Salipiger abyssi: one gene and its partner. The protein of the gene in region 1 interacts with the protein of each later gene in a pairwise test. Links are inferred from orthologs where the notes say so. Each region holds a gene or a part of one and is shown on either strand. Other genes may lie near its edges.

The links.
Region 2: the proteins of secD (region 1) and pheT interact in binary tests that used the Escherichia coli proteins (3 or more experiments, as listed by UniProt). The link is inferred for Salipiger abyssi from one-to-one orthologs.

Annotation. Positions count from the first base shown.
Region 1 is NZ_CP015093.1:3,309,960-3,323,997, reverse strand. The notes cover bases 9,124-12,094. They hold secD (protein translocase subunit SecD), read right to left. Parts: upstream 11,455-12,094; coding sequence 9,793-11,454; downstream 9,124-9,792. Other genes in these bases: yajC (preprotein translocase subunit YajC), read right to left, coding at 11,483-11,770; secF (protein translocase subunit SecF), read right to left, coding at 9,124-9,791. Outside these bases: Ga0080574_RS19750 (phosphoglycerate kinase), read left to right, coding at 1-598; Ga0080574_RS19745 (FtsB family cell division protein), read left to right, coding at 1,114-1,413; Ga0080574_RS26745 (hypothetical protein), read left to right, coding at 1,604-1,735; Ga0080574_RS19740 (DsbE family thiol:disulfide interchange protein), read right to left, coding at 1,763-2,326; heme exporter protein CcmD, read right to left, coding at 2,319-2,477; Ga0080574_RS19730 (heme ABC transporter permease), read right to left, coding at 2,474-3,202; Ga0080574_RS19725 (TrkH family potassium uptake protein), read right to left, coding at 3,297-4,811; Trk system potassium transporter TrkA, read right to left, coding at 4,815-6,191; heme exporter protein CcmB, read right to left, coding at 6,285-6,941; heme ABC exporter ATP-binding protein CcmA, read right to left, coding at 6,938-7,552; Ga0080574_RS19705 (Mth938-like domain-containing protein), read right to left, coding at 7,712-8,065; Ga0080574_RS19700 (sulfite exporter TauE/SafE family protein), read right to left, coding at 8,075-8,827; more of secF, read right to left, coding at 8,820-9,123; Ga0080574_RS19680 (pentapeptide repeat-containing protein), read left to right, coding at 12,123-13,679; Ga0080574_RS19675 (trypsin-like serine peptidase), read left to right, coding at 13,676-14,038. UniProt on the Escherichia coli protein: Part of the Sec protein translocase complex. Interacts with the SecYEG preprotein conducting channel. SecDF uses the proton motive force (PMF) to complete protein translocation after the ATP-dependent function of SecA.
Region 2 is NZ_CP015093.1:1,097,005-1,111,165, forward strand. What follows is about bases 10,058-13,151. They hold pheT (phenylalanine--tRNA ligase subunit beta), read left to right. Parts: upstream 10,058-10,453; coding sequence 10,454-12,850; downstream 12,851-13,151. Other genes in these bases: Ga0080574_RS09025 (amino acid ABC transporter permease), read right to left, coding at 10,058-10,247; Ga0080574_RS09035 (carboxymuconolactone decarboxylase family protein), read right to left, coding at 12,929-13,151. Outside these bases: Ga0080574_RS08985 (efflux RND transporter periplasmic adaptor subunit), read left to right, coding at 1-967; Ga0080574_RS08990 (efflux RND transporter permease subunit), read left to right, coding at 996-4,133; Ga0080574_RS08995 (hydrogen peroxide-inducible genes activator), read right to left, coding at 4,207-5,127; Ga0080574_RS09000 (peroxiredoxin), read left to right, coding at 5,248-5,892; Ga0080574_RS09005 (Dps family protein), read left to right, coding at 5,970-6,407; Ga0080574_RS09010 (MBL fold metallo-hydrolase), read left to right, coding at 6,532-7,407; Ga0080574_RS09015 (amino acid ABC transporter permease), read right to left, coding at 7,618-8,508; Ga0080574_RS09020 (transporter substrate-binding domain-containing protein), read right to left, coding at 8,546-9,373; more of Ga0080574_RS09025, read right to left, coding at 9,399-10,057; more of Ga0080574_RS09035, read right to left, coding at 13,152-13,267; Ga0080574_RS09040 (acyl-CoA dehydrogenase family protein), read right to left, coding at 13,474-14,161.

The DNA of each region.
Region 1 (14,038 bases):
GGTCTCCACCAAGCTGGAACTGCTGGGAAATCTGGTGGAAAAGGTCGATCTGCTGGTGATCGGCGGCGGCATGGCCAACACCTTCCTCGCCGCCAAGGGAATCGATGTCGGCAAATCGCTTTGCGAGCACGAGATGGCCGGCACCGCAAAGGAGATCATCGCCAAAGCGGAAACCGCCGGCTGCGAGATCCTGCTGCCGGGCGATGTGGTCGTGGCGCGCGAATTCCGCGAAAACGCCCCCTCCGAAACCGTGCCCGCCGATGCCTGCCCCGCCGATGCGATGATCCTCGATGCCGGCCCCGACAGCGTCGAGGCGGTCAAGGCCGCCATCGACAAGGCCGAGACGCTGATCTGGAACGGCCCGCTCGGCGCCTTCGAAATCGCGCCCTTCGATGCGGCCACCAATGCCGCGGCCGCCCACGCGGCGGCTGCCACGGCGCATGGTCAGCTGGTCTCGGTCGCCGGTGGCGGCGACACGGTCGCGGCGCTCAACAAGGCCGGCGCGGCGGAGGATTTCACCTATATCTCCACCGCCGGCGGCGCCTTCCTGGAATGGATGGAAGGCAAGGTCCTGCCCGGCGTCGCCGCCCTGGGCTGAGCCGGTCCACACGGTCGCCAGCGATTCCCAATACCGGTAGACGGTGGGCAGATCTGCTCACCGTCGCTTCCCTCGGAAAACGCCGGTCCTGTTTCCGCAACTTTTTGAGCGTTGCCCCGGCGCGGAACAAGGCGAAGCCGCCGCGCCATCGACGGGCCGCCCCCCGGGCCGGCGATTTGCCGACGTCCGCGTATCGTTGCGAGGTCCTTCGGATTTGGCCGGGATAAATCGAGAGGATCTATCTGTCGGGCCGCCAGCCCGCAGCCCGTCGATGACGCGGCTTGTGTCTCACGTTTTCCAAAGTGAACCTCCGGCGCGCTGGCGGGCACCTAATCCCTGCCCATCCCCTCTTGGCCAGTCCAACGCCCTCGCCGGGTTTTCCTGCCACCACGGTCACGAAGTTTTTCACCGCAAGCGCTGCCAGGAGGGATTCCCTTCGCGAATCACCTGTGGCATAGTCCCTGTCACGCATCCGCCAGAGATGCGGCTGACAAGGCAGAGCAAGAGCGCACCCCATGAGCGCAAGGCGCAAACCCGCATTCGGAGTCGTGATCTACGCGGCCATCACCCTGAGTCTTTCGGGGTATTTCGTCTTTGCCGCCGTGCAGGGCGATTTCGGGCTGTTCCGCCGCGCCGAGATCGAGGTCGAGGGCGAACGGCTCGCCGCCGAGCTCGACACGCTCGAAACCGAGGTGGCGCGCATGGAAAACCTGACGCGGCGCCTGTCGGACGATTATCTCGATCTCGATCTGCTCGATCAGCAGGCCCGCGATGTGTTGGGCCTGATGCGCGCCGACGAGATCGTGGTGCGCTGAGCCGCCTTCTTCGCAATTCGCCGCTCTGACGCGCGGAAATCCGCCCCACCGCCGCTTTGCTGCGCAACTCTCCGCCAGACGGGGTGCCACAGCGCGCCCGCCACATTTCTCAGGCTTGAAAAAGCCCGGGCGCGGCGCACATTTCTGTCACGAGACGAGCAAAAACAACAAAAATCCCCGAGGCAGCAGAATGAAAACCCTCACCATCCTCCAGGCCGCCGCACTTGCCGTTCTGGCCGTGTTCGGCGCCTATGCCGCACATGGCCAGCCACCGAGCTGCGATGCGAGCAACACCGAGATCAGCACGCCCTGCGATCTCTGAGGAGATTTCTGCGGCACCCCGACCGGGTCAGCGCCCGAGCGCCTCGTGCAGCTTGGGCAGGAACACATCCGTATAGAGCGTGCCGGCCAGCGGGCCGGTATGCTTGTGCAGGATCGTGCCGTCGCCCGCGACGATGAAGGTCTCGGGCGGGCCGGTCACCCCCCATTCGATCGCCGTGCGCCCCTGCGGATCGTAGGGCACGCCGATAAAGGGCGACTCCGCCTCCGCCAGATAGCCCGATGCGGCACCGGCCTTGTCCTTGAAGTTCACGCCGACGATGCGCACGCCCTCGTCCTGAAGCTCCAGCAGCCGGGGATGTTCGGCGCGGCAGGGCGGGCACCAGGAGGCCCAGAAATTCACCACCGTCACCTCGCCGCTGCGCAGATCGGCATCGGCGACCGAGGGGAAGCCTTCGAGCGTCTCCTCCGGCAGCGCCGGGGCCTGACGGCCGATGAAGGTCGAGGGCAGAATGCTGGTGTCGCCGCGCTGCATGCCGAGATAGGCCATCACCGCGAAGGCGGCAAAGATCAGCGGCGGCAGGATCATCAGCAGCGAGATCTTCTTCCTGGGTCCGGTCTGCGTGTCAGCCATTGGATTTGATCCGTTCCTCGATTTTCGCAAGCTCGGCCCGCACCTTGCGGGCGCGCGCGATGCTCAGCCCGACCAGCACGACGAGCAGCCCCAGGCTGACCCCGTAGGAGGCCAGCACCGCAAAGGCGTATTTTCCCAGATCCGGCATCATGCCCGGCGCTCCCGTGCCAGCAGCGCGCGCGCACGGCGGGCGCGGATTTCGGTTTGCGTGCGCAGAAAGACCAGCGCGATGAACAGCAGCACAAAGCCCGCGATGCAGACCAGCGCCGGATACCAGTAGACGTCCGAGACGTTCTCCTCGGCGTCCAGCGACAGCGAGGCGCCCTGATGCAGCCCCTGGTTCCAGAACAGCACCGCATAGCGCGACAGGATCGCAAAGACCGAACCCACGAGGCAGAGGATCGAGGTCAGGTCGGCGGCGGTGTCGTCATTCTCGATCGCCGACCACAGCGCCATATAGCCGAGATAGAACAGGAACAGCACCAGGAACGAGGTCAGGCGCGGATCCCACGCCCACCAGGTGCCCCACATCGGCTGCCCCCAGAGCGCACCGGTGGCCAGCGCGATCACCGTGAAGGTGGCGCCCACCGGGGCGGCGGCGCGGGCGGCCAGCGCCGAGACATGGTGGCGCCGGATGATCCAGACCAGCGACGCCACCAGCATCATCGCCCAGGCGTTGATCGCCATCATCGCGGCGGGCACATGGATGTAGAAGATCTTGACCGTCGAGCCCTGACGGTAATCGTCGGGGGTGAAGAAGAACCCCCAGATCAGCCCGGTCACGAGGCACAGCACCGCCGCCGCCGAGATCCACGGCAGCACGATATCCGTGGTTCGGATGAATTTGACGGGGTTGGCATATTCCCAGATCGACATGGCCCTGCCTCTATCGCAAACATCGCCCGGTTTCACCTGAAATTTCCGTCAGGCGCAATGACGCCTCCTGCCGCAGGGGCGCGACGGGCCGCGCTCAGTCGCGCCAGATATCCGGCGTCAGCAGCACCACAATGGCCAGCAGCTCCAGCCGACCCAGCACCATCGCCGCGCAGACCGTGAGCTTGGCCCCGGCGCTCAGCCCCGCCAGATCCACCGGCAGCTCCGCCGCCGCCGGGATCAGCGGGCCGCAATTGGTAAGCGCCGCGATGGTCAGCACCATGGCGTTCTCGAAGTCGATGCCGAAGAGGCCGAAGATCAGCGAGAACACCGCGATGGACATGGCGAACATCATGAAGAAGACCCAGGCGATGAACGCCCCCTGCCGCCGGATCCGCCGTGCCATCACGCCCGAGCGGCCGATAGAGCTGGGATGCACCAGCCGCTCCAGCTCGCGCTTGCCGGCGAGATAGAGCGCATAGATCCGCAGCAGCTTCACCCCGCCCGCCGTGGTCGCCACGCCGCCGCCGACAATCGCCAGCCCCATCAGGATCAGCCCCGGCGTCGACAGGCCCGACCAGCCCTGCGCCTCGGCCCAGTCGGCGCTGACGAAACCGGTGGTCGACAGGAAGGAGAGCGCGGTGAACACCCCGCCCCAGAGCGCCCGCAGCGCCAGTTCGAGATTCTGCTCGCCGCCCACATCGAAGGCCGCGATCCAGTGCCGCAGGAACAGCACCGCCGGCACCAGCGCGGCAATGGAAAGCCCCATGCGGAACTCGGGGTCTTCGCGCAGCCCGGGGCGGTAGGAGGCGCCGGTGTCGCCGGAAAAGGTCAGCCGCGACAGCGCGAAGAACAGGAAACAGAAGATGATCATCTCGCCCGCAAGCCCGCTCGGCGCGTTGATCGGCCCGCCCACCGGCGAGATGCCCGAGGTCGCCATGGTCGACATCGCGTGGCTGAGCGCCACCAGCGGCGGGTCGCCCGCCAGCAGCAGCATGATCCACAGCGCCAGCGTCAGCCCGGCATAGACCGGCACCAGGATCCGCGAGGACGCTCCCAGCCGCTGCGCCGGGTCCGACATGTCGCGCCGCCCGGCCAGCGCATCGACGCTCTGCCCCGGTTCGCCGCGCGCGGTGATCTCGAACCCGCCCAGCGTCAGCGGCGCCAGGATCGCCGCCGCCGCCACCCACATCAGCAACCCGCCGAGCCAGCCGACCTGCGCGCGCCAGAGATGCTCTGCCGAGGACAGGCGCGACGGCTCGAAGAGCGTGGCGCCGGTGGTGGTCAGGCTCGACACCATCTCGAAAAAGGCATTGAGAAAGGTGGTGGTGCGCAGCGCCTCGTGGAACGGCACCGCCAGCACCGCCGGCAGCAGCACAAAGGCCCCCATCAGCGCCAAGAGCTGCCGCGAGGCCGAACGGTTGTGCCGCCGCGTCGCCTGCGCGATGGCGATGAGCACGGTCAGCACCATGCCCACCAGCGCCGAATAGAAAAAGGCCCGCGCGTCGTGAAACTCTTCCTCGGCCAGCGCCACCACCGCCGGCAGGACCATCGACGCACTCGCGAGCCCGGTGAGCAGCAGGAAGAGCGGCAGGCGGTAAAGGGCTCCCATGGCTCAGAAAAAGTCGATCGAGACCTGGAGCAGCCGCTCCACCTGCGCGACATCCTTGGCCATGGCAAAGATCACGATGCGGTCGCCGTCGTCGATGCGCAGCCCGCCGGTGATCTTGACCACCTTGTCACCCTTGCGCACCGCGCCGACCAGAACACCCTCGGGAAAGTCGATCTCACGGATGGTCTTGCCGGCCATGGAGGAGGTCGAGAGCACCTCGGCCTCGATCACCTCGGCCTCGGCATCGCCGATGGAATAGACCGAGCGCACCCGCCCGTGACGGATATGGCGCAGGATCGAACTCACGGTGGTGGCGCGCGGGTTGATATAGGCATCGACCCCCAGCGGCTCCATCAGCGGCACCATGGTCGGGTCGTTGACCAGCGCGATGGCAAAGGGGCAGCCCGCCGCCTTGGCGCGCACCGCCGCCAGCATGTTGGTCTTGTCGTCGTCGGTAACACACAGCACCGCGTCGGCGCGGTCGATCCCGGCCTCGGCCAGCAGCCCCGCATCCAGCCCGTCGCCATGCAGCACGATGGTGCGCTCCAGCGCATCCGCCGCCCGCTCGGCGCGCTTGCGGTCGCGCTCGATCACCTTGGCGCGGATGCGCTCGGTGCGGGCCTCCAGCGCGCTTGCCACCGCCAGCCCGACATTGCCGCCGCCGATCACCACCACGCGCTCCTGCTTGCGCTGCGACTTGCCAAAGATCTCCAGCGTGCGGCGGATATCGTCCTTGTGCACGATCACGTAGCAGGAATCGCCGGGGAAAAGCTGGTCGCCCGGCTCGGGTGCAAACAATGTCCCCTCGCGCCGCACCCCCACCACGACCGAGCGCAGGGTCGAGAACAGATCCGAGAGCTGCCGCAGCGGCGTGTTCACGATGGGGCAGCCATCCTCGATGGTGAGGCCGAGAAGCTGCGCGCCGCCGTTCAGGAACCGCTCTGTGTCAAAGGCGGCGGGGGCCGAGAGCCGCTGCTGCGCCGCCTCGGCCACCTCTTTCTCGGGGCTGATCACCACGTCGATGGGCATGTGATCGCGGCGGTAGAGATCGGAATAGATCGCCGTCAGATAGGATTGCGAGCGCAGCCGCGCGACCTTGCGCGGAATGGCAAAGATCGAATGCGCCACCTGACAGGTCACCATATTGACCTCGTCGGAATAGGTGGCGGCGATGATCATGTCGGCGTCGCGCGCGCCCGCCTTGTCGAGCACATCCGGGTAGGAGGCAAAGCCCGCGATCCCCTGCACGTCGAGCGTGTCGGTGGCGCGGCGCACCAGATCGGGGTTGTTGTCGACGACGGTGACGTCGTTGCGCTCGCCCGAGAGATGCCGGGCGATCTGCCAGCCGACCTGCCCCGCACCGCAAATGATGACCTTCATGCGCTTCTCATCCCTGGACCGCTATTCCCGTGGCATGACATGCGGACACCGGGCGGTCAACGCCCTGCCGCGCGCCGCGCGGGCGGCCCCGGCTCAGCGCAGGTTGATGCGCAACACGGCGGCACTGGCAAAGGGCAAAAGCGCGATCACCCCGGCGCTGATGCCCGCCAGCATCAGGAGCGGTGTCTGCACCGCCAGCCCCTCCGCTCCGCGCCGCGCCGCCTCGGCGCCAAAGATCAGCGTCGGCACGTAGAGCGGCAGCACCAGCAGCGACAGCAGCAGCCCGCCGCGCTTCAGCCCCACCGTGAGCGCCGCGCCGAAGGTGCCGATCACCGAGAGCGCCGGCGTGCCGAGCGCCAGCGAGACCAACAGCCAGAGATAGCCATCGCGCGGCAGGCTCAGCAGCACCCCCAGCAGCGGCGCCGCCAGAACCAGCGGCAGCCCGGTGGTGATCCAGTGCGCCAGCGCCTTGACCGAGACGATGCCCTCCATCGGCAGCGGCGCGGTGGCCAGCAGATCGAGCGAGCCGTCCTCCCAGTCGAGCGCAAGGATCCGGTCGAGCGACAGCAGGCAGGCGAGCAGCGCGCCGATCCACAGCACGCCGGGCGCGATCCGCGCCAGCAGGCCGGTTTCCGGACCGACGCCGAAGGGCACCAGCACGGTGACGATCAGGAAAAACGCCAGCCCCAGGCCAAAGCCCCCGCCGGCGCGCACCGCCAGCCGCAGATCCCGTGTCAAAAGCGCGATCACAGAAAGGCCTCGTCCTGTTTCGCCGCGCGCGGCGCCGCCTTGAAGGGGGTGACGTCGAAGATCTCGGCCTCTTCCAGCCCCAGCTCGATATGGGTCGCCATAAGCGCCGCGCCGCCCGCCTCCAGATGCCGCCGCACGGCAGCGGCGAAAAGCGCCACCGAGGCCGCGTCGAGCGATACGGTCGGCTCGTCCAGCACCCAGACCGGGCGCCCGGTCACCATCAGCCGCGCCAGCCCCAGCCGGCGTTTCTGCCCTGCCGAGAGCGTGCCCGCCGGACGGTCGCTGAGCGCCTCCAGGTCGAAATCGCGCAGCGCGTCGGAAATCTCTTTGGTGCCAAAGACCTGCGCCCAGAACCTCAGGTTCTCGGTGACGCTCAGCATGGCCTTGAGCCCGTCGGAATGGCCGGCATAGGCGATGCGCTCGCCGGCGCCCTCGATGCGGCCCTCATGCGCCGGTTGCAGCCCGGCCACGGTGCGCAAGAGCGTGGTCTTGCCCGAACCGTTGGGTCCGCGCAGCACCAGCGCCCGGCCGGCGGCGAGATCGAAGCTCACCCCTTCCAGCACCGGCACCCCGCCCCGGGAGACCGCAAGATCGCGCACGCTCAGCATCATGGCCGAGCCATTACCGCAGCAAAGCCCGTGGGGAAAGCGCCAAAACCGCGCATCCCCCGCGCCCACCTGCGGCTTTCATCTTTCTGCAAATACTCAAAAATCGCAGCCTGGCCAGATGCGCCACGCCGGCCTGCCCGAGCAGACCCCGCCACAGGCCTCTCAGACCGGCACCACCGCAAGCGCCACCCGGCGCCCCTCGCCCAGCAGGACGTTATAGGTGCGGCAGGCCGAGGGCGTGTTCATCACCTCAACCCCGAGCCCGGCGGCTTCGAGCCGCTCGCGGAGCGGCTTCGGCAGCGGTGCGATCTCGGCGCCGGTGCCGACGAAGAGCACATCGACATCGCCCGCCAGCGCCAGCAGCGCCTCGGCATCGTCCAGCCCGCCCCAGGAGCGGCAGCCGTCGCTCGACAGGCACAGCGCGCCGCCCAGAGGCCGCCCGCCGACCCGGAAGAATCCCGGGCCGTAACCGTCGACCGGCTGAGCGCCGCCAAAGCTGATTTCATTCATCTGCATGGTTGTCCCCTAGTCCCACACAGGCAATCCCAGCACGATTGCCGTCGCGATGATCAGGTAGGCCACGACACGGTATTCCCCCTCCCGTGCCGGATCAAACAGCGCCTGGCCCACTTTCGTGCCCAAACCATAGGGCAAAAGCATCAGAAGACCAAGGGGGATGGCCGAACGCGTCAACACGCCCTGCATCGCCATGAGGGGCAAAAGCAACACAGAGGTGACGGTGAGAAAGACCAGGATCGTTGCGCGCGAACGCGCCACGCTGTCCTGCCCCGCAAGTTGAAAAAGGATCAGCACCGGTCCCAGCAGCCCGGTGGCACCGCCGACGAAGCCGGTCGCACCGGCCACCGCCGCGCGCATGCCCGGCCCCGGCACGCCGCGATAGCGCCAGCCGGTCACCAGCGCCACCAGCGTTACTGCCGCCACGCCGACCACCGCCCAGCGAAGCACCGTGACATCCGCGAGCTTCAGCACCCGGATCCCCAGCGCCACCATCGGCAGCGCCGCAAGCACCATGAGCCCGGTCGCTTTGCGGTTCACCTCGCCCAATGCGCGCGGCAGCACCGTGACGACCGAGACCATGGCCGCGATATTAAAGGACGCAATGGCCGCCTCGACGGGCAGAAAGATCGCTCCCACCGGCATAAAGACCAGCGCCGCGCCAAAGCCGGCAAAGCCATAGACCAGGCCCGCGACAAAGCAGGTGGCCAGCATCGCCCAGAGCCCCGGCGCCGCCAGAGCCTGGGCGAAGGCCTCAGACACTCGTGCCCGCCGCCTTGGCCTCGGCCTCCGCCTCGGGTTTCGACCAGTCGCGCTTGACGCCCAGCCAGAGCAGGATCGCCGAAGCCACGAAGATCGAGGAATAGGTGCCGACGAACACGCCCCAGATCATCGCAAAGACAAAGCCCCGGATCACGTCGCCGCCCAGTGCGAAGAGCGAGAACAGCGCCAGAAGCGTGGTCAGCGAGGTCATGATCGTGCGGCTCAGCGTCTCGTTGATCGAGAGGTTCAGCACCTCTTTCAGCGGGCGTTTCTTGTACTTGATCAGGTTCTCGCGCACCCGGTCGAACACCACCACCGTGTCGTTCAGCGAATAGCCCACGATGGTCAGCAGCGCCGCGATGATCGCCAGATCGAACTTGATGCCGACTTCCGAGAACACGCCGATGGTCAGCAGCACGTCATGCACCAGCGCCAGCACCGCGCCGAGCGCGAACTGCCATTCGAAGCGCAGCCAGATATAGATCAGCACCGCCGCGATCGCGAGGCCCACGGCCAGAAAGGCGGTCTGGATCAGCTCGCCCGACACTTTCGGCCCGACGCTCTCCACCGAGACGAACTGGATGTCCGGCGCGATCTCCTGAAGCGCGCCCTCGACCGCGGCGATGGTCTCCTGGGTGACCGCCTCCTGATCGTCCTGTGCCTGGATGCGCACCATGGCGACATTGCGGTCGGGGCCAAAGCTCGGGTCGAACACCTCGGAGATGGTGCTGTCGCCCAGCCCCAGCGCCGAGATCGCGTCGCGATAGGCGCCCACATCCACCGGCTGCGTACTCTCCGTCCGGATCGTCGTGCCGCCGCGGAAGTCGATGCCGTAATTCAGCCCGCGCAGGCCAAAGCTGACCATGGCCAGCACGATCATGAACGCCGAGATGCCGAGCCACATCTTCCAGTGCCTGAAGAAATCGAACGCGGTTCCGTCCTTGACCAGTCTCAGATGGCGCATATCAGATCTCCAGAGTCCGGGGGCGGCGGCGTTCGAACCACATCACCAGCAGCAACCGCGTCACCCAGATCGCGGTGAAGACCGAGGTCACGATGCCGAGCCCCAGCGTGATGGCAAAGCCGCGCACCGGGCCGGAGCCCATGACATAGAGGATCACGGCGGTGATGAAGGTGGTGATATTGGCGTCGACGATGGCCGACAGGGCTTTTTCATAGCCGAGCTCGATGGCCCGGGCCGGGCCGCGCGCCGATTTCAGCTCTTCGCGGATGCGCTCGAAGATCAGCACGTTGGCGTCCACCGCCATGCCGACCGTCAGCACGATGCCGGCGATGCCGGGCAGCGTCAACGTCGCCCCGATCAGCGACAGGATACCCATGATCAGCGCGATATTGAGGATCAGCGCCACATTGGCGAAGAGCCCGAAGAGCCCGTAGCTCAGCACCATGAAGACCAGCACGGCGGCAAAGGCCACGCCGGTGGCGAGCTTGCCCGCCTCGATGCTGTCCTGCCCGAGCTCGGGGCCGATGGTGCGTTCCTCGAGGAACTCCATGCCCGCGGGCAGCGCGCCGGCGCGCAGCAGCACGGCGAGATTGGTGCTTTCCTCGACCGAGAAATTGCCGGTGATGATGCCCGAGCCGCCGGGAATGTGGCTCTGGATCACCGGCGCCGAGATCACCTCGTCATCGAGCACGATGGCGAAGGGCGAGCCGATATTCTCGGCGGTGTAATCGCCGAACTTGCGCGCCCCCGAGGGGTTGAAGCGGAAATTCACCGCCGGGCGGCCGTTCTGGTCATAGGAAGGCTGCGCGTCGACCAGTTCCTCGCCGGTCACAACGGGCGCCTGTTCGAGGATGTAATAGACGCCGTCCTCGGTCTGCGACGGCAGGATCTCGTTGCCCACACCGGGGCTTTCATTGGCGTTGGTGGACCGGCTGATCACCGGCTGAAAGGTGAGCTGCGCCGTGGTGCCGATGATCTCCTTCAGCTCGGCGGCGGAACCGATGCCCGGCACCTGGATGAGGATCCGGTCGGCGCCCTGGCGCTGGATCGTGGGTTCGCGCGTGCCGACCTCGTCGATGCGGCGGCGGATGATCTCCAGCGACTGGCGCAGGGTGCGCTCGTCGGTGGCCTGTTTTTCGGCCTCCGAGAAGGTGACTATAACGTCACTGCCCTCGCCCGCCACTTGCAGGTCGGTGGCACCGGCGCCGGTGAGCGAGACCACCGGCTGCGCCAGACCGCGCACCAGCTCCAGCGCGCGCTCCATGCCGTCGGGGTTGGAGATCCGCACCCGCAGCGTGCCGGGCTCCGACGGTTGCAGCCGCACGGTGCCGACCTCGTCGCGGGCATCGCGCAGGATGTCGCGAACATCCGGCCAGAGCGCCTCCATCCGCGCAGCATAGACATCGGCAACCTTGACCTCCGCCAGCAGATGCGCGCCGCCGCGCAGGTCGAGCCCGAGATTCACCAGATCCGAGGGCAGCCAGCTCGGCCACCCGGCCGCTTGCGCCTCGCGTTCGGGCGTGGCGCCGCTTGCCTCGATGGCTTTCACGGCGTCGTTGTGAGTCTCGACGCGGTTATAGAAGAGGTTGGGCGCCGCCAGCACCAGCCCCGCGACCACCAGCGCCCAGATCAGGACGCGCTTCCAGGTATCGATTTGCAGCATGCTTACGCGCGCCCTCTTCGGTCAGAGATCAGCTTTCGGCCGGCTCGGTCTTGGAGAGCACCTGGCTGATGGTGTTCTGCACGACGCGGACCTTGACGCCCTCGGCGATCTCGATCTCGACCTCGTTGTTTTCCTTGACCTTCGCGACCTTGCCGATGATCCCGCCCTGGGTCACCACCTGATCGCCCCGGCGCAGCGCCGACACCATTTTCTGGTGTTCCTTGACCTTCTTCTGCTGCGGACGGATGAGCAGGAAATACATGATCCCGAAGATCAGGATCAGCGGGACGAACTGGGCAATGGCGCTGCCTTCCATGGGCGGGCTCCTCGTTGGATGGTGGCGGGGGAGGCCCCCCTTGCAAGTCGCGCGGAACCTATGTGCGAACGGTAGCGGATGCAAGGCGGCTGAGGCCCCGCTCACGCAAGCCTGCCTGACGCGCCCCGCCTGTCCCGCCCCGGACGCGATCCGGCCCCTCCCCCGCACACCCGCCCCGGGCTCGACCCGGGGCCTCGGCGTCGGCCATGAGGCCCCGGATCAAGCCCGGGGCGGGAGGCTCTTTTCCAACCGGGCCGAGACAGGCTAGGCTCGCCCCGGTAACGAGGGGCCGGGCCGGCGTTTCTGTATATGACGTCTGCAAAACGGTCATGATTTGACGAGGTGAATGAGAATGGCAGGACTGCCAACCAACCTTCAGCCCCTGATCGACCGGGTGGACGTGTTGACCAGAGGCGCAAAAGCAAACTGGTTCGGTCTGCTGTCTTATATGGCTTTCGTCGGCGTGACTCTCGTCGGCGTGCAGGACGCGGATTTCTTCATTGTCGAACGCGAAACCCAACTGCCGCTCGTCAACGTTTCGGTCCCCACCCAAACCTTCTTCTATGTCGCCCCCGTTCTTGGAGCAGCGCTGTTCATCTATTTCCACCTCCAGCTACTAAAACTGTGGGAGGCCCTGTTCGACGCGCTCAAGGAACCCCGGATCCGGACATTGGGCGAACATGTCCTGCCTTGGCTTATCACAGATTACGCGCTGATGAGTCGCAAAGGCGCCCTGCGCCGCCGTCCTGCGCGCTGGCTGGTCTGGGTTGTCAGCTTCTTTCTGGCCTACGCCGCACCGCTCATCGTGCTTGGCTGGTTCTGGTGGCGCTCCATGCCCAAGCACGACCCGTGGCTGACCCTCGGGGCATGCGGGGCGAGCCTTCTGCTAGCGCTCTACATGGCCCAAGCGAGCTGGCGGCAGATGCGCCGTCTGAACGGCAAGCGAGGCCCCGACTGGCAGGCAAAGGAGCCAAAGGCGCTTCGCATTGCATGGCGATCCGCGATCACGCTCGTTTTCGTGACAATCTGCCTACTTGGCTGGTTCCGCGCTGCCGAACCCGCAAGCACCTATGCCCGGACAATCTATGCCCGGCTGGACGCAGAAGCCTTGGCCGCACACGACGGGCTGGAGGAAGAAGACGCATTCGCCTACAATCACCCCATAAGCGATGACATTCCGGGCCACCCGCTCGTCGCGCTTGCACCGGCACAGCTTTCTGGCGTCGATCTGTCCTATGTGCCGGAGGGCTGGCTTGGCTTCAACGAAGCACACGAGGCATACCGCTGGCGCTGGTGCGAACAGCGCGGCGTCCCAAGCCCGATTTGCGAAACCCTCGTGCAATCTGAAATCGACCTCGACAAGACTGCGCAAGCGCAGCGAACAAGGTATTGCGCTGAAATATTCGGTACGGACGCGTCGGAAGAAGACTGCCAAACGCGGCTGTCCGAACGCGCCCGGAGCTTCGAATCCGAGTGGGAGCGCTATTGGCACGCGCATCTGATTAACCTGAAATCGCGGGATCTGGCTTCGCGAGATTTGCGAAACGCGAACCTCTTCGACGCGCAGATGCAGGGGGCGGACCTTAGCTGGGCGCAGATGCAGGGGGCGTACCTCGGCGCGGCGCAGATGCAGGGGGCGATCCTCAGCGAGGCGAAGATGGACGATCGCACCAATCTCAGCGCCGCTACTCTCCGAGGGGCTGCGCTGAGATCGGTGGATGATACCACCATAGCAAAATTGCAGCCGTTCTGGCAGGAGATCTTTGCCGATGGCACCGTGCAACTGCCGGAGGGCGAGCGCCGTCCCCGGCACTGGAAAGACGAAGAGCTCAACTGGAGCGACTTCGAAACCGCCTGGCACAAATGGATGCGCGAAGAGATGGGCATGGACCCCGACAACCCGCAATGATCCGCGCCGCGCTGCTCTGCCTCCTCCTCGCCACCCCAGCCACCGCGCAGGATCTGCCCGCCCTGCCCCTTGCAGACCACTCTCAGTGGCAGGCCGTGGGCCGGCTCAACACCAAGGGCTACAACCGGCGCGGCATGTGTTCCGGGGCGCTGATCGCGCCCGATACCGTGCTGACCGCCGCGCATTGTCTCGCCGGCCCCGGCGGCACGCCCGAGCGGGCGGAGAACCTGCATTTCGTCGCGGGCTGGCTCGGCGGCGATTATGCCGGGGAGAGCGCCGTCGCGGGGTATGAGCTGCACCCCAGGGCCTATGACAACCTGCATCTCGATATCGAGCACGATCTGGCGCTGGTCACTCTG
Region 2 (14,161 bases), 2.2 Mb from region 1 along the record:
TGTTGCCGAGGTCCGTCCGCAGGTCAGCGGCATCGTCACCGAACGCCTGTTCGAAGAGGGCCGCCCCGTGGAAGAGGGCGACGCGCTCTACCGGATCGACGCTGCCTCCTACGAGGCCTCGAAAGCCGCCGCCGAAGCCTCGCTGGCCCAGGCCCGCGCACAGCTGGCCTCCGCCGAGCGCGAAGAAGCCCGGCAGGCCGAGCTGCGTCAGCGCAATGTCACCAGCCAGCAGAACCTCGACGATGCCATCGCCGCGCGCGATGTCGCCGCAGCTGCGGTGAAAGTCGCCGAAGCCAACCTTCTGGCCGCCGAGATTGACCTCGAACGCACCACGATCCGCGCGCCCCTGTCCGGTGTCGCCGGCCTCAGCGACACCACGCAGGGCGCGCTTGTGACCGCCGGGCAGGCCAGCGCCCTGACCACGATCCGCATGCTTGATCCGGTGAATGTCGACGTGACCCAGTCGGCGGCGGAAATCCTCCGCTGGCGCCGCTCCGGCCAGGCCGTGGCCGAAGAGAGCGATCAGGTCGTGACGCTGCGCCTCGCGGATGGGTCGACATACGAGCATACCGGGCGCCTCGCCGCTGCCGAGCCGCATGTGAACGAGCAGACCGGCGTCGTGGTGCTGCGGCTGGAATTCCCCAACCCCGAACAGTTCCTCCTGCCCGGCATGTATGTGCAGGTCGAGCTGCCGCAGGGCGTGGTTCAGGACGCCGTCCTGGTCCCGCAAGAGGGCGTGACCCGCGACCGTCGCGGCCGTCCGATGGCCATGGTGGTGAATGGCGAGAACGTCGTGGAGACCCGCGAGCTGGAGGTCCAGCGCGATCAGGGTGCCAACTGGGTGGTGACCGAAGGTCTTGCTCCCGGTGACCGCATCATCGTCGCGGGCCTACAGAAAGTCTCTCCCGGCATGACCGTTTCCCCGCAGGAACGTCCCGCCGAAACCGCGCAGCCCGCCACCGAATAACCCGCGCCACAGGCGCCAGGAGTCCGTCATGGCCCGTTTTTTCATCGACCGCCCGGTCTTTGCCTGGGTGATCTCAATCCTCATCATGGGGATCGGCGTGCTGTCGATCCTGACCCTGCCGATCGCGCAGTATCCGCAGATCGCGCCGCCCTCGGTGCGCATCAGCGCGCAATATCCCGGTGCCTCGGCGCAGACGGTGGCGAATACCGTAACCCAGCTCATCGAACAGCAGATGACCGGGCTCGACGGGATGCGCTACATGTCGTCCTCCTCGACCTCGGCGGGCACGGCCTCGATCACCCTGACGTTTGAATCGGGCACCGACCCGGACGTGGCGCAGGTGCAGGTGCAGAACAAGCTCAGCCAGGCCACCGCGCTGCTGCCCGAAACAGTGCAGCGGCAGGGGGTCACGGTCGAGAAATCCTCCTCCTCCTTCATGATGGTGATCGCCCTGATTTCCGAGGACGGGTCGCTCGACCAGGCGGACCTCTCGGACTACATGAACTCAAATCTGGTGGACGAGTTCAGCCGGATCGAAGGTGTCGGCGGCGCGCAGGTTTTCGGCGCGCAATACGCCATGCGGATCTGGCTCGACCCCTCCAAGCTCGCCGCATTCGAGATGACGCCGGACGACGTGGTCAACGCCGTTTCGGCGCAGAACGCGCAGATCTCGGCGGGCTCCTTCGGCGCGCTGCCCGCGCCAGAGGGCCAGCAGCTCAACGCCACGATCACCGCGCAGTCGCTGCTCTCCACGCCCGAGGATTTCCGCAACATCGTGCTGCGCTCGGAAACCGATGGCGGTCTGGTGCTGCTTCAGGACGTGGCCGAGGTCGAGATCGGGGCCGAGAACTACGCGACCATCGGGCGCTATAATGGCCAGCCCGCCGCGGGCATGGCGCTTCAGCTCGCCTCTGGCGCCAACGCGCTGGACACCGCCGAGATGGTCAAGGAACGGCTCGAGGAATACTCGCAGTACTTCCCCGACGGGGTGAGCTATGTGATCCCCTACGACACCACGCCTTTCATCGAGATCTCGATCCACGAGGTGCAGAAGACGCTGATCGAGGCCATCATCCTGGTGTTCTTCGTGATGCTGCTCTTCCTGCAAAACCTGCGGGCGACGCTGATCCCGACGCTGGCCGTGCCGGTCGTGATCCTCGGCACTTTCGGCATTCTCGCCGCCGCCGGTTTCACCATCAACACGCTGACCATGCTCGCCATGGTGCTGGCCATCGGCCTGCTGGTGGACGACGCGATCGTGGTGGTGGAGAACGTCGAGCGGATCATGGAGGAGGAGGGGCTTTCGCCGCGCGATGCGACCCGCAAATCCATGGGCCAGATCACCGGCGCCCTCGTTGGCATCGCGCTGGTGCTGTCGGCGGTGTTCGTGCCCATGGCCTTCTTCCCGGGCTCGACCGGGGTGATCTACCGACAGTTCTCGATCACCATCGTCTCGGCCATGGCGCTATCGGTGCTGGTGGCACTGACCCTGACGCCGGCGCTCTGCGCCACGATCCTGCGCGGCAAGGATGCGCATCACACGCATCGCGGCCCGGTCGGCTGGTTCAACACCGGCTTCGACAAATTGACGGGCGGCTATGGCGGCACCGTGGGCTGGCTGATCCGCCGCCCGCTGCGCATCATCGCGGTTTATGCGGCGCTTGGCTACGGCATGGTGTTCCTGTTCAACAACACGCCCACCGGCTTCCTGCCGGCGGAGGACCAGGGCATCCTGATCACGCTGATCCAGGCCCCCACCGGCGCCACGGCAGAGCGCACCAGCGATGTGGTCCAGCAGGTCGAAGACCACTTCACCCAGAACGAAGGCGACAACATCGTCTCGACATTCGGGGTGGTTGGCTTCTCGTTCTCCGGTCAGGGCCAGAACATGGGGATCGTCTTTGTCAGGATGAAGGACTGGGAGGAACGCCAGAGCCCCGGACAAAGCGTGCAGGCCGTCGCCGGACGTGCCTTCCCCGCCTTCATGGGCATCCAGGACGCCATGGTCTTCCCCATCGTGCCGCCGTCGGTGATCGAACTGGGCAACGTCTCGGGCTTCGACTTCTATCTTCAGGCACAGGGCGGCCAGACGCATGAACAGCTTCTGGAAGCGCGCAACCAGCTGCTCGGCATGGCGGCGCAAAGCCCGCTGATCGCGTCCGCCCGTCCTTCGGGGCTGGAAGACGCGGCGCAATTCGCGCTGGATATCGACTGGCGCGCCGCCGGGGCCGTGGGTGTCACGCCCACCGATGTCGGCAACGTGCTGTCGATCGCCTGGGCCGGGTCCTACGTGAACGACTTCAACGACAATGGACGGATCAAGCGCGTCTATGTGCAGGGCTCGCCCGAAAGCCGCGCCACGCCCTCCGATCTCCAGAAGTGGCGGGTGCGCAATGCGACCGGAGAACTCGTGCCCTTCGCCAACTTCACCACCGAACGCTGGACCTACGGCCCGCAGGGCCTGTCCCGCTACAACGGCGTGCCGTCGATGCAGATTCAGGGTGAACCGGTCCCCGGTGTGACAACTGGTGAGGCCATGGCCGAGATCGAGCGCATGGTCGAACAGCTGCCGCCGGGTTACGCGGTGGCCTGGACCGGCCTGTCGCTGGAGGAACGCGAATCCGGCGGCCAGGCGCCGCTGCTCTACGCGCTGTCGCTCGCGGCGATCTTCCTCTGCCTCGCGGCGCTCTACGAAAGCTGGACGGTGCCCTTCTCGGTGATGCTGGCCATGCCCATCGGCGTGCTCGGCACCATGGGGGCAGCCTACTGGTTCGGCTTCGAGAACGGCGTGTTCTTCCAGGTTGGCCTGCTGACCGTGATCGGTCTGACCGGCAAGAACGCCATCCTCATCGTGGAGTTCGCACGCGACCGCTACGACGGGGGCGAGGATCTCTATACCGCCGTGAAGGAGGCCGCGCGCCAGCGTTTCCGCCCGATCGTCATGACCTCTCTGGCCTTCTCACTGGGGGTGGTGCCGCTGGTGCTCTCCTCCGGCGCGGGCGCCGGCGGGCGCACGGCGGTCGGCTCGGCGGTGCTGGGCGGGACGATCACCGGCACGGTGCTGGGCGTGATCTTCGTGCCGCTGTTCTTCGTCATCGTGCAGCGGATCTTCGGCCGCAAACGCGCGACCGAGACCCCGGCGGAGAAAGACCCCAAGACCGCCTGACCGGTCACCCGGTTATGACCTGCGCCGCGCCGTCCGGGAGCCACCCGGGCGGCGCGCTGCGTTTCTGGGGGCCTCACCCCGCCCCGGCCAGCATCGCCTCATGGGTGGCGCGCAGCATGTCGCCCAGCGCCCGGAACACCTCGGCGCGCGGGCTGCCGGGACGCCAGCCCAGCATGACCCGGCGCGGGCAGGCATCGCTCAGCGGCGACAGCGCGATCTCCTGCCCGGTCAGCACGCCTGCATGAATCGCCAGATCCGGCAGCAGGGTGATCCCCAGCCCCTCGCTCACCATGGAAATCAGCGTCGCGAGGCTGGTGGCGGAAAAACTCTCGTCCTGCTCGATATCGCGATCCGGAAAGGCCTTGAGCGCGTGCCGTTGCAGACAATGCCCGCGTTCCAGCAGCATCAGCCGCGCGCCTTCCAGCGCCTGCCCACTCACCGGCCCTCCGCCAAACCGCGACACGCCCGGCGGCATCGCGAGGTGATAGCCGTCATCGAAGAGATGCAGCGCCTCGATCCCCTCGATATCGAAGGGCTGCGCAAAGAGGATCAGGTCGAGCCGCCCGGCCAGCAGCCCCTCGGCCAGCGATTCCGTCATCTCTTCGCGCAGGAACAGCCGCAGCTCGGGAAAGCCCGCGCGGATCCGCGGCAGCGCCCTTGGGATGAGAAACGGCCCGATCGTGGGGATCGCGCCCAGCCGCAGATCGCCCCGGTCGGGCCGGCCCTGCGTCGCCGCCAGCACCTCGATATCCTCCGCCGCAAGCAGCAGCGCCCGCGCCCGCTCGGCGATCTCCGCGCCGAGCGGCGTCATGATGACCGAGCGCTTCGTGCGCTCGGCGAGCTGTATGCCCAGCCGCTCCTCCAGTTCGCGCAGCCCGGCGCTCAGCGTCGGCTGGGTGACATGGCAGATCTCGGCGGCGCGCGAGAAATTCAGCTCTTCGGAGAGGGCCAGCAGAAAGCGGAGCTGGCGCAGGGTGATCTGAGGATTCATCATAGAGTAAATCTATCATATATGTAGATAAAATCAATTTCATTAATTTATCGGCATCCCCTAAATCAGGGTCATCGCAAGACGATGCCTCACGAAAGACCCTGAAAGAAAAGGACCAGATCCATGACCGAAGACACCCAACCGCAGATGCCGCGCCTCAACGAACCGGCCCCGGCCTTCGACGCGCCCACCACCGACGGCCGCAAGACCAATGCCGACTACAAGGGCAAGTGGCTGATCCTGTTCTCGCACCCGGCGGATTTCACCCCGGTCTGCACCACCGAATTCATCGCCTTCGCCAAGAAGCAGGATGAATTCGCCGCGATGAACACCGCGCTGCTCGGCCTCTCCATCGACAGCCATTACAGCCACATCGCCTGGATGCTGAACATCAAGGAGAAGTTCGGGGTCGAGATCAACTTCCCGATCATCGCCGACCTGAACATGAAGGTGGCGCAGAGCTACGGCATGATCCAGCCCGGCGCCTCGGATACGGCGGCGGTGCGCGCGACCTTCATCATCGACCCCGAGGGCGTGCTGCGCGCCATGGTCTATTACCCGATGAACGCGGGCCGTTCGGTGGACGAGATCCATCGCCTGCTCGTGGCGCTGCAAACCGCTGACGAGAACAAATGCGCGATGCCCGAGAACTGGAAGCCCGGCGATCCGGTGATCGTGCCCACCCCCGCCACGCCCGAGGCCGCCATGGCCCGCGCCGGCGAAGGCTACGACACGGTCGACTGGTATTTCTCCACCCGCCAGCTCTGACCGCTCCCCTGGCGCGCCGCCCGCGCGCCGGGGCTTCCCGAAACACCGCTTGCCCCCTGCCCGAAAGGACCGATCCGATGACCGCAACCGCCCATACAGACAGCCTGACCCGCATCCTCGCCCGGACCTTCCGGCTCTATGTCCAGACCCATGGCTATCACTGGAATGTAGAGGGGCCGGAGTTCCGCCAGCTTCACGGCTTTTTCGAAGAGCAGTATCAGGAGCTCTGGAACAGCCTCGACGAGATCGCCGAACGCCTCCGCAGCCTCGGCGCCTATGCGCCCGCCAGCCTCGCCGAGTTCCTGACGCTCGGCGGCGAAGAGGCCGCACCGGCGCAATCCGCCGCCGCCATGGTGGACGCGCTGATCGCCGGACACGATGCGCTGGCAGCCGAGCTGCGCGCCGCCATCGCCACCGCGCAGGAGGCCGGCGACGAGCCCTCCGCCGGGCTGCTCACCGACCGTCTGGCCTGGCACGAGCAGCAGCTCTGGATGATGAAAGCCAGCCGCAAATGACCCGGGCGGCGCGACATTTGCGCCGCCCCCACGCCGATGCGGAACACATTCGCATTTTCGAACATTACTCTTGCAACAGGTACCCGTGCGGGTGCAGCAAGAGCCGACAAGAGATGAGGAGACCATGACCCACCATCCGACCGTCAAATCCTTCTGGGACGAAGCCACCGGCAGCTGGCAATACGTCTTCCACGACCCCGCCACCATGAAAGGCGCCATTGTCGATCCCGTCTGGGATTACGACCCGCAGGCCGGCGCCACCACCACCGCCAATGCGCAGCAGATCCTCGACTATGTGCGCGAGGCCGGGATCGAGATCGTCTGGATCCTCGACACCCACCCGCATGCGGACCATTTCTCCGCCGCCCCCTGGCTGAAAGAGCAGCTCGGCGCCCCCACCGCCATCGGCGAGAAGGTGACCGGCGTGCAGAAACTCTGGACCGGCATCTACAACCTGCCCGGCGATTTTCCGCAGGACGGCAGCCAGTGGGACAGGCTCTTTGCCGATGGCGACGAGTTCATGGTGGGCGAGATCCCGGTCAGGGTGATGTTCTCGCCGGGCCATACGCTGGCCTCGGTCACCTATGTGGCGGGCGACGCGGCCTTTGTGCACGACACGTTCATGATGCCCGACAGCGGCACCTCGCGCGCGGATTTCCCAGGCGGCTCGTCGAAAGAGCTCTACGAGTCGATCCAGCGCATCCTGGCGCTGCCCGACGACACGCGGCTCTTTGTCGGTCACGACTACGCGCCCGAGGGCCGCGAGGCGCAATGCGTGGCCACGGTGGCCGAGCACAAGGCGGCGAATATCCACCTCAAGGACGCGCCTTCCGAGGCAGAGTACCGCTCGGTGCGCGATGCCCGCGACGCCACCCTGCCGCTGCCCAAGCTGATGCTGGCGGCGCTTCAGATCAACATTCGCGGCGGCCGCAAACCCGCGCCCGAGGACAATGGCCGCAGCTATCTGAAGATCCCGCTCGATTATTTCGAGCCGCGCTGACCCGGCGCCGGAGGGTGGGCAGAATTGCCCACCCTACCCCTCTTGTCCGGACGGTGTTTTGTTCCGGAGGCCGCAGGGATGACCATGCCGGACGCCTTCGGCGGGCGTCTTTTTCAAGGAGAAGAAGATGCAGGGAGACGCCCTTGTGCGTCTTCTCTTTCCAAATACGCCAAAGCCGCCCGTGCCAGCGGCGCAGCGCATGGCAGAAGCTCAGCCCTGACCAAGCGCCTGCCGCCGCTCCAGCCGCGCGAACCAGCGCGACAGCCCGTAGCAGAGAATGAAATAGAGCGCCGCGACGACGATATAGGTCTCGAACCGGCGCTGCGAGGAGACGGCGATTTCGGTGCCCGCAAAGGTCAGCTCCTGCACCGAGATCAGCGACACGATGGAGCTGTCCTTGACCAGCATGATGAACTGGTTGGCCAGCGGCGGCGTCACCTTGCGCAATGCCTGCGGGAACACCACCAGGCGGAACGCCTGCCAGGACGACAGACCGAGGCTGCGCGCCGCCTCGACCTGCGTCTCGGGCACCGCCTCGATGCCAGCGCGCACGATCACCGCGATATAGGCCGCCTCGAACATCGCGAGGCTCAGCACGCCGGCGAGGAAGTTCTCGAGCAGGTTGGGCGGCCCGGCGAAAAGCGCGACCACCCGCTCGGCGCCGGGGCCCAGATTGCGCGCCCAGACATCCACGCCCAGCGCCGGAATGACCTGCGACGAGACGAAGAAATAGAACACGAAGACAAAGACCAGCGGCGGCACATTGCGGATCAGACCGACATAGGCGGTGGTGGTCAGCCGGGGCAGCAGCCGCCTGCGGCTCGCCATGATGCCCAGCGCCAGACCGAGCAGGCTGGCCAGCAGCATCGCCCAAAGCGACAGCCGGATCGTCGTCAGGAAGCCTTCGAGCAGCAGGTTGGGCTCCCACCAGCCACTCTCGCCCGGCCGGAACAGCGCGCGCGGCAGGTAGGACCAGCTCCATTTATAGGCCAGAACGTCCGAGACGCGGTGCCAGAGATAGGCCACCGCGCCCAGCACGCCCGCGATCAGGATCAGATCGGTCAGGCCGAAACGGCGTTTTCGGTCGGGATCGGGATACATGCCAAGGTGGGGCGGCGCAGGGGCCGCCCCGACTGCCTTATTCCGGCACCTGGTCCGCCCAGGGGCGGCCGCCGAACCAGTAATCGTGACGCTCCTTCAGCCAGCCGTCCTGCGTGCGCACGAGGATCCAGTTGTTGAAGAAGTTCAGCGCGTCAGGATCCCCCTTGCGCACGGCAAAACCCTCCGAAGAGGCCTCGATCAGCTCGTCGGTGGGCGCAAAGACCACCTCGGGGTTGTCGTAGATGATGAAACTCGGCAGCGGCTGCGACGAGACCATGGCGTTGGCGTTGCCGTTCAGCACCTCCTGGATCACCTGGTTCTGGTCGTCGAACTGGCGCAGGGTCGCCTTGGGGAAGGTCTCCTTCAGGTATTCGCAGGGCGAGCCGCCGCGCCGGCAGGCAAAGGTCACATCGGTGGAATTGTAGCCCTCGGGCCAGGCGATATCCTCGCTTTCACCGATATGCGCCATGACGCCCAGCGAGCTGCGCGCGTAAGGCTGGGTGAAATTGACCGTCAGGTTGCGCTGCGGCGTGATCGACATGCCGCCGATGATCACATCGAACTTGCCCGCGATCAGCGCGGGAATGATGCCGTCCCAGGCGGTGGGTACGAATTCCACCTCGACGCCCATATCCTCGGCCAGTTTCGTGGCCACGTCGATCTCGAAGCCGATCAGCTCGCCATCGGTGTTGCGCATCGCCCAGGGCACAAAGGTGGACATGCCGACCTTGAGCACACCGGCGCGCTTGATCTGCTCGATCACGCTGTCCTGCGACAGCGCCGACTGGGTGTCCTGCGCGACGGCGCCACTTCCCAGCGCAAGCGCGGTGGTGGCGGCCAGGGCGAGGGTTCGGAAAAATCTCATCTGGGTTGCTCCCCTTTGAAACGAGTCAATTCTGGTCTGCGAAACGGCGCGCCCGGCGTTCCAGCCAGGCGGCGACGGAAGACAGGCCGATCGTCAGCACGAGATAGATCGCCGCGACGGTCAGCCAGATCTCGAAGGTCATGAAGGTATCGGCGATGACGGTGCGGCCCTCGTTCGTCAAGTCGAATACAGCGATGGTCGAGACGATGGCCGAGCTTTTCGTCAGGTTCACCAGCGACGAGGTCAGCGGCGGCAGCATCAGCGGCACCGCCTGCGGCAGCACCACCTTACGATAGGTGGCATAGGGGCGCATCCCCAGCGAGGCCGCCGCCTCCCACTGGCTGCGCGGCACCGACAGGATGCCGCTGCGCAGGATCTCGGAGATGAACGAGGCCTCGAACACCGCAAGGCAGAGCACCCCGGTCCAGAAGCGCTCGATCCCGAGGATGGGCGAGAGCACGAAATAGAAGAGATACATCTGCACCAGCAGCGGCGTGTTGCGGATGATCTCGAGATAGGCGGTGGCCAGCGCGTGCCCGGCGTAAGAGCGCGAGAGCCGCAAAAGCGCCACGGCGAGGCCGATGGCAAAGGCCAGCAGCGCGCCCCAGAGGGTGATCTCCAGCGTCACGAAGAGGCCGCGCATCAGCGGGCCCCAGATCAGCTCGCCGTCGATCTCGCGCCAGAAATAGCGCGGCACGCGATACCATTGCCAGTTGTAGCGCATCGCCTGCGCGCCGGCGACGATGCCCCAGAGGATCAGCCCGGCGCCGGCGAGGAACAGCAGCCAGTCCGACGCGTTGCGCCGCCAGAGCCCCAGCCGGGTGCGGCGCCGGCTTTGCGCAAGCAGGCTGTCGAGATCCGGATTGGTGGTCATCAGGTCTGAAACCCTCGGCTGCGGTCCGCGCTTGCCCCGGAGGGCCGTCCTGGGGCGAGAGTAAGGCTATTTTCCGCGATGGCAAACCGCCCAATCCGACGCGGGACGGGGTTTTCGCGCCGCCGCCCGGGCGCGCGCCCCTTTCCCCTTCCGCCGCGATCCGGTAAGAGCCACGCGACACGGAAACCAACCCGGGCGCCCCTGCGATGAAATTCACGCTTTCCTGGCTGAAAGACCACCTCGACACCACCGCCTCGGTCGATGAGATCACCGAGGCGCTGACCGATCTCGGACTGGAAGTGGAAGGGGTCGAGAACCCCGCCGACCGTCTGGCGGCCTTTACCATCGGCAAGGTGCTGAAAGCCGAAAAGCACCCGGACGCGGACAAGCTCAGGGTCTGCACCGTGATGACCGACGAGGGCGAGAGCCAGATCATCTGCGGCGCCCCCAATGCGCGCGAGGGCATCACCGTGGTGGTGGCCAAGCCCGGCACCTATGTGCCCGGCATCGACACCACGATCCAGGTCGGCAAGATCCGCGGCATCGAGAGCTTTGGCATGATGTGCTCGGAGCGCGAGATGGAGCTCTCGGACGAGCATAACGGCATCATCGAGCTGGAGACCGGCGAGGTCGGCGAAAAATTCACCGACTGGCTGGCGAAGAACGATCCCGCCAAGGTCGATCCGGTGATCGAGATCGCCATCACCCCCAACCGCCCCGACGCGCTGGGGGTGCATGGCATCGCCCGCGATCTGGCGGCGCGCGGGCTCGGCACGCTGAAGCCGATCCCCGAGGTGAGCGTGCCCGGCGCCTTCCCCTGCCCGGTTTCGGTGAGCATCGACGAGAGCGCCAGCGAGGGCTGCCCGGTCTTCTACGGGCGGCTCATCAGGGGCGTGAAGAACGGCCCCTCGCCGCAATGGCTTCAGGACCGGCTGAAGGCCATCGGCCTGCGCCCGATCTCCTTCCTGGTCGACGTGACCAACTTCTTCACCTTCGACCGCAACCGCCCGCTGCACGTCTTCGACGCCGACAAGATGTCGGGCGGGCTGCGCGTGCATGCGGCGGCGGGCGGCGAGACGCTGGAGGCGCTCGACGAGCGCACCTATACGATGCAGCCGGGGATGATACTGATCTCCGATGAGACCGGGCCGGAAAGCCTTGGCGGCGTGATGGGCGGCGAGCCCACCGGCGTCAGCGACGAGACGGTGAACGTGTTCCTCGAGGCCGCCTGGTTCGATCCGATCCGCACCGCCTATACCGGTCGCGCGCTCAAGATCAATTCCGACGCGCGCTACCGTTTCGAGCGCGGCATCGACCCGGAATCGGCGGCGCCCGGCATCGAGGCGGCGACGCAGATGATCCTCGATATCGCCGGCGGCGAGGCCTCCGAGGTGGTGATTGCCGGCAAGACCCCGGACACGACGCGCGCCTACAGGCTCGACACCGACCGCGTGGTCTCGCTGGTGGGCATGGAGATCCCGGCCGACGAGCAGCGCGCGACGCTGACCGCGCTCGGTTTCACGCTCGACGGCGACATGGCGCAGGTGCCCTCGTGGCGCCCCGACGTGATGGGCGAGGCCGATCTGGTGGAAGAGGTCGCCCGCGTCGCCTCGCTCACCAAGCTTCAGGGCAAGCCGATGCCGCGCCCGCAGAGCGGCGTGCCGGCGCCGATCCTGTCGCCGATGCAAAAGCGCGAGCAGATCGCGCGGCGCACCGTGGCGGAGCTCGGCTATAACGAATGCGTCACCTACAGCTTCATCGACAAGGCTTCGGCGGAGCTCTTCGGCGGCGGCAGCGATGCGACGATGCTGGCCAACCCGATCAGCTCGGAGATGAGCCATATGCGCCCCGCGCTGCTGCCCGGCCTGTTGCAGGCGGCGGCGCGCAACCAGGCGCGCGGCTTTGCCGATGTCGCGCTGTTCGAGGTCGGCGCGGCCTTCCACGGCGGCGAACCGGGCGAGCAGCACATGCTGGTGACCGGCCTGCTGGTCGGGCGCACCGGACCGAAGGATGTGCATGGCGCCGCCCGCCCCGTCGATCTCTACGACGCCAAGGCCGATGCCGAGGCGGTGCTTGCGGCGATGGGCGCGCCGGCAAAAATGCAGATCCTGCGCGGCGCCCGCGAATGGTGGCATCCGGGCCGTCACGGCAAGCTCTGCCTCGGCCCCAAGAAGGTGCTGGGCATCTTCGGCGAGATCCATCCCAAGGTGCTGCACGAGATGGGCGTCAAGGGGCCGGCGGTGGGCTTTACCCTCTGGCCGGAAGAGATCCCGCTGCCGCGCAAATCGGGCGCCGGCCGTCCGGCGCTGGTGCTGAACGATCTTCAGGCGGTCGAGCGCGATTTCGCCTTCGTGGTCGATGCCGATGTGGCGGCTCTGGATCTGGTCAACGCCGCGGCCGGCGCCGACAAGACGCTGATTTCAGAGGTGCGGGTCTTCGACGAATTCGTCGGCGGCAGCCTCGGCGAGGGCCGCAAATCGCTGGCCATCACCGTGCGCCTGCAACCCAGCGACGCGACGCTCACCGAAAAGGACATCGAGGCGGTGGCCGGCAAGATCGTCGAGAAGGTGCGGAAAGCCACCGGCGGCACGCTGCGCGGCTGACGCCCCCGCACGATACGCAACGCAAGAAAAAACGGCGGCGCCTCGCAGGCACCGCCGTTTTGCTTTTTTCGCGAACGCTCAGGCCGCCGACAGCTCGTCAAACGCGGCGAGTGCCTTGGAGCCGTACATCACGCCCGGTCCGCCGCCCATTTCGACACTGACCGCCAGCGTCTCGGCGATTTCCTCGCGGGTGGCGCCCAGGCGGATCAGCGCTTCGGTGTGGAACAGGATGCAGGGCTCGCAGCGGATCGCCACGGCAATGCCCAGCGCGACCAGCTCTTTCTGCTTGTGGCTCAGCGCGCCGTCGCCATGCAGGCTCTTGGCGATCATGCCAAAGCCCTGAGCGGTGTCGCCGATGGCGCCGTTGAAGCTTTTGACCTGCGGTTTGAGACCGGACAGCGTTTCCTTGTAGCTCATGGCTCCCTCCATTCAAAAATTGGAATTCGATATACAGAAACCATGTATGCGGCAGCGCGGCAATGATCGAAGTCATACACAAGAGTGAAAGCAGGATTGCCGCTTTCACATATCTGGATGGGCCTGCGCCGAACCGCCGGGCGAACCCAAGAATTTTCGTACGAAAATTCTTGGGCCCCGGCCTCACCGACGGCGATCTGACCTGCTCAGCCGAGCAGGCGCCGCGCGATCACCTGTGCCTGGATCTCGGCAGCCCCTTCGAAGATATTCAGGATACGGGCATCGCAGAGGATGCGGCTCACCGTGTATTCCAGCGCAAAGCCGTTGCCGCCATGGATCTGCAAGGCATTGTCCGCATTGGCCCAGGCCACGCGGGCGCCCAGCAGCTTGGCCATGCCCGCCTCGAGGTCGCACCGGATGCCCTCGTCCTTCTCGCGCGCCGAGAAATAGGTGAGCTGGCGGGCGATCATGATCTCCACCGCCATCATCGCCAGCTTGCCCGAGACGCGCGGGAAGGCGATCAGCGATTTGCCGAACTGCTTGCGATCCTCCGCATAACGCATCCCCACATCGAGCGCCGCCTGCGCCACGCCGATCGCCCGCGCCGCCGTCTGGATCCGGGCGCTTTCAAAGGTCGCCATGAGCTGCTTGAAGCCTTTGCCCTCTTCGCCGCCCAGCAGGTTCTCGCCCTTGACCTTGAAGCCGTCGAACCCGAGCTCGTATTCCTTCATCCCGCGATAGCCCAGCACCTCGATCTCGCCACCGGTCATGCCCTCGGTCGGGAAGGGGTCGTCATCGGTGCCCGGGGTCTTTTCCGCCAGGAACATCGACAGGCCCTTGTAATCCGACGTGCCCGGGTCGGTGCGCGCCAGCAGCGTCATCACATGGGTGCGC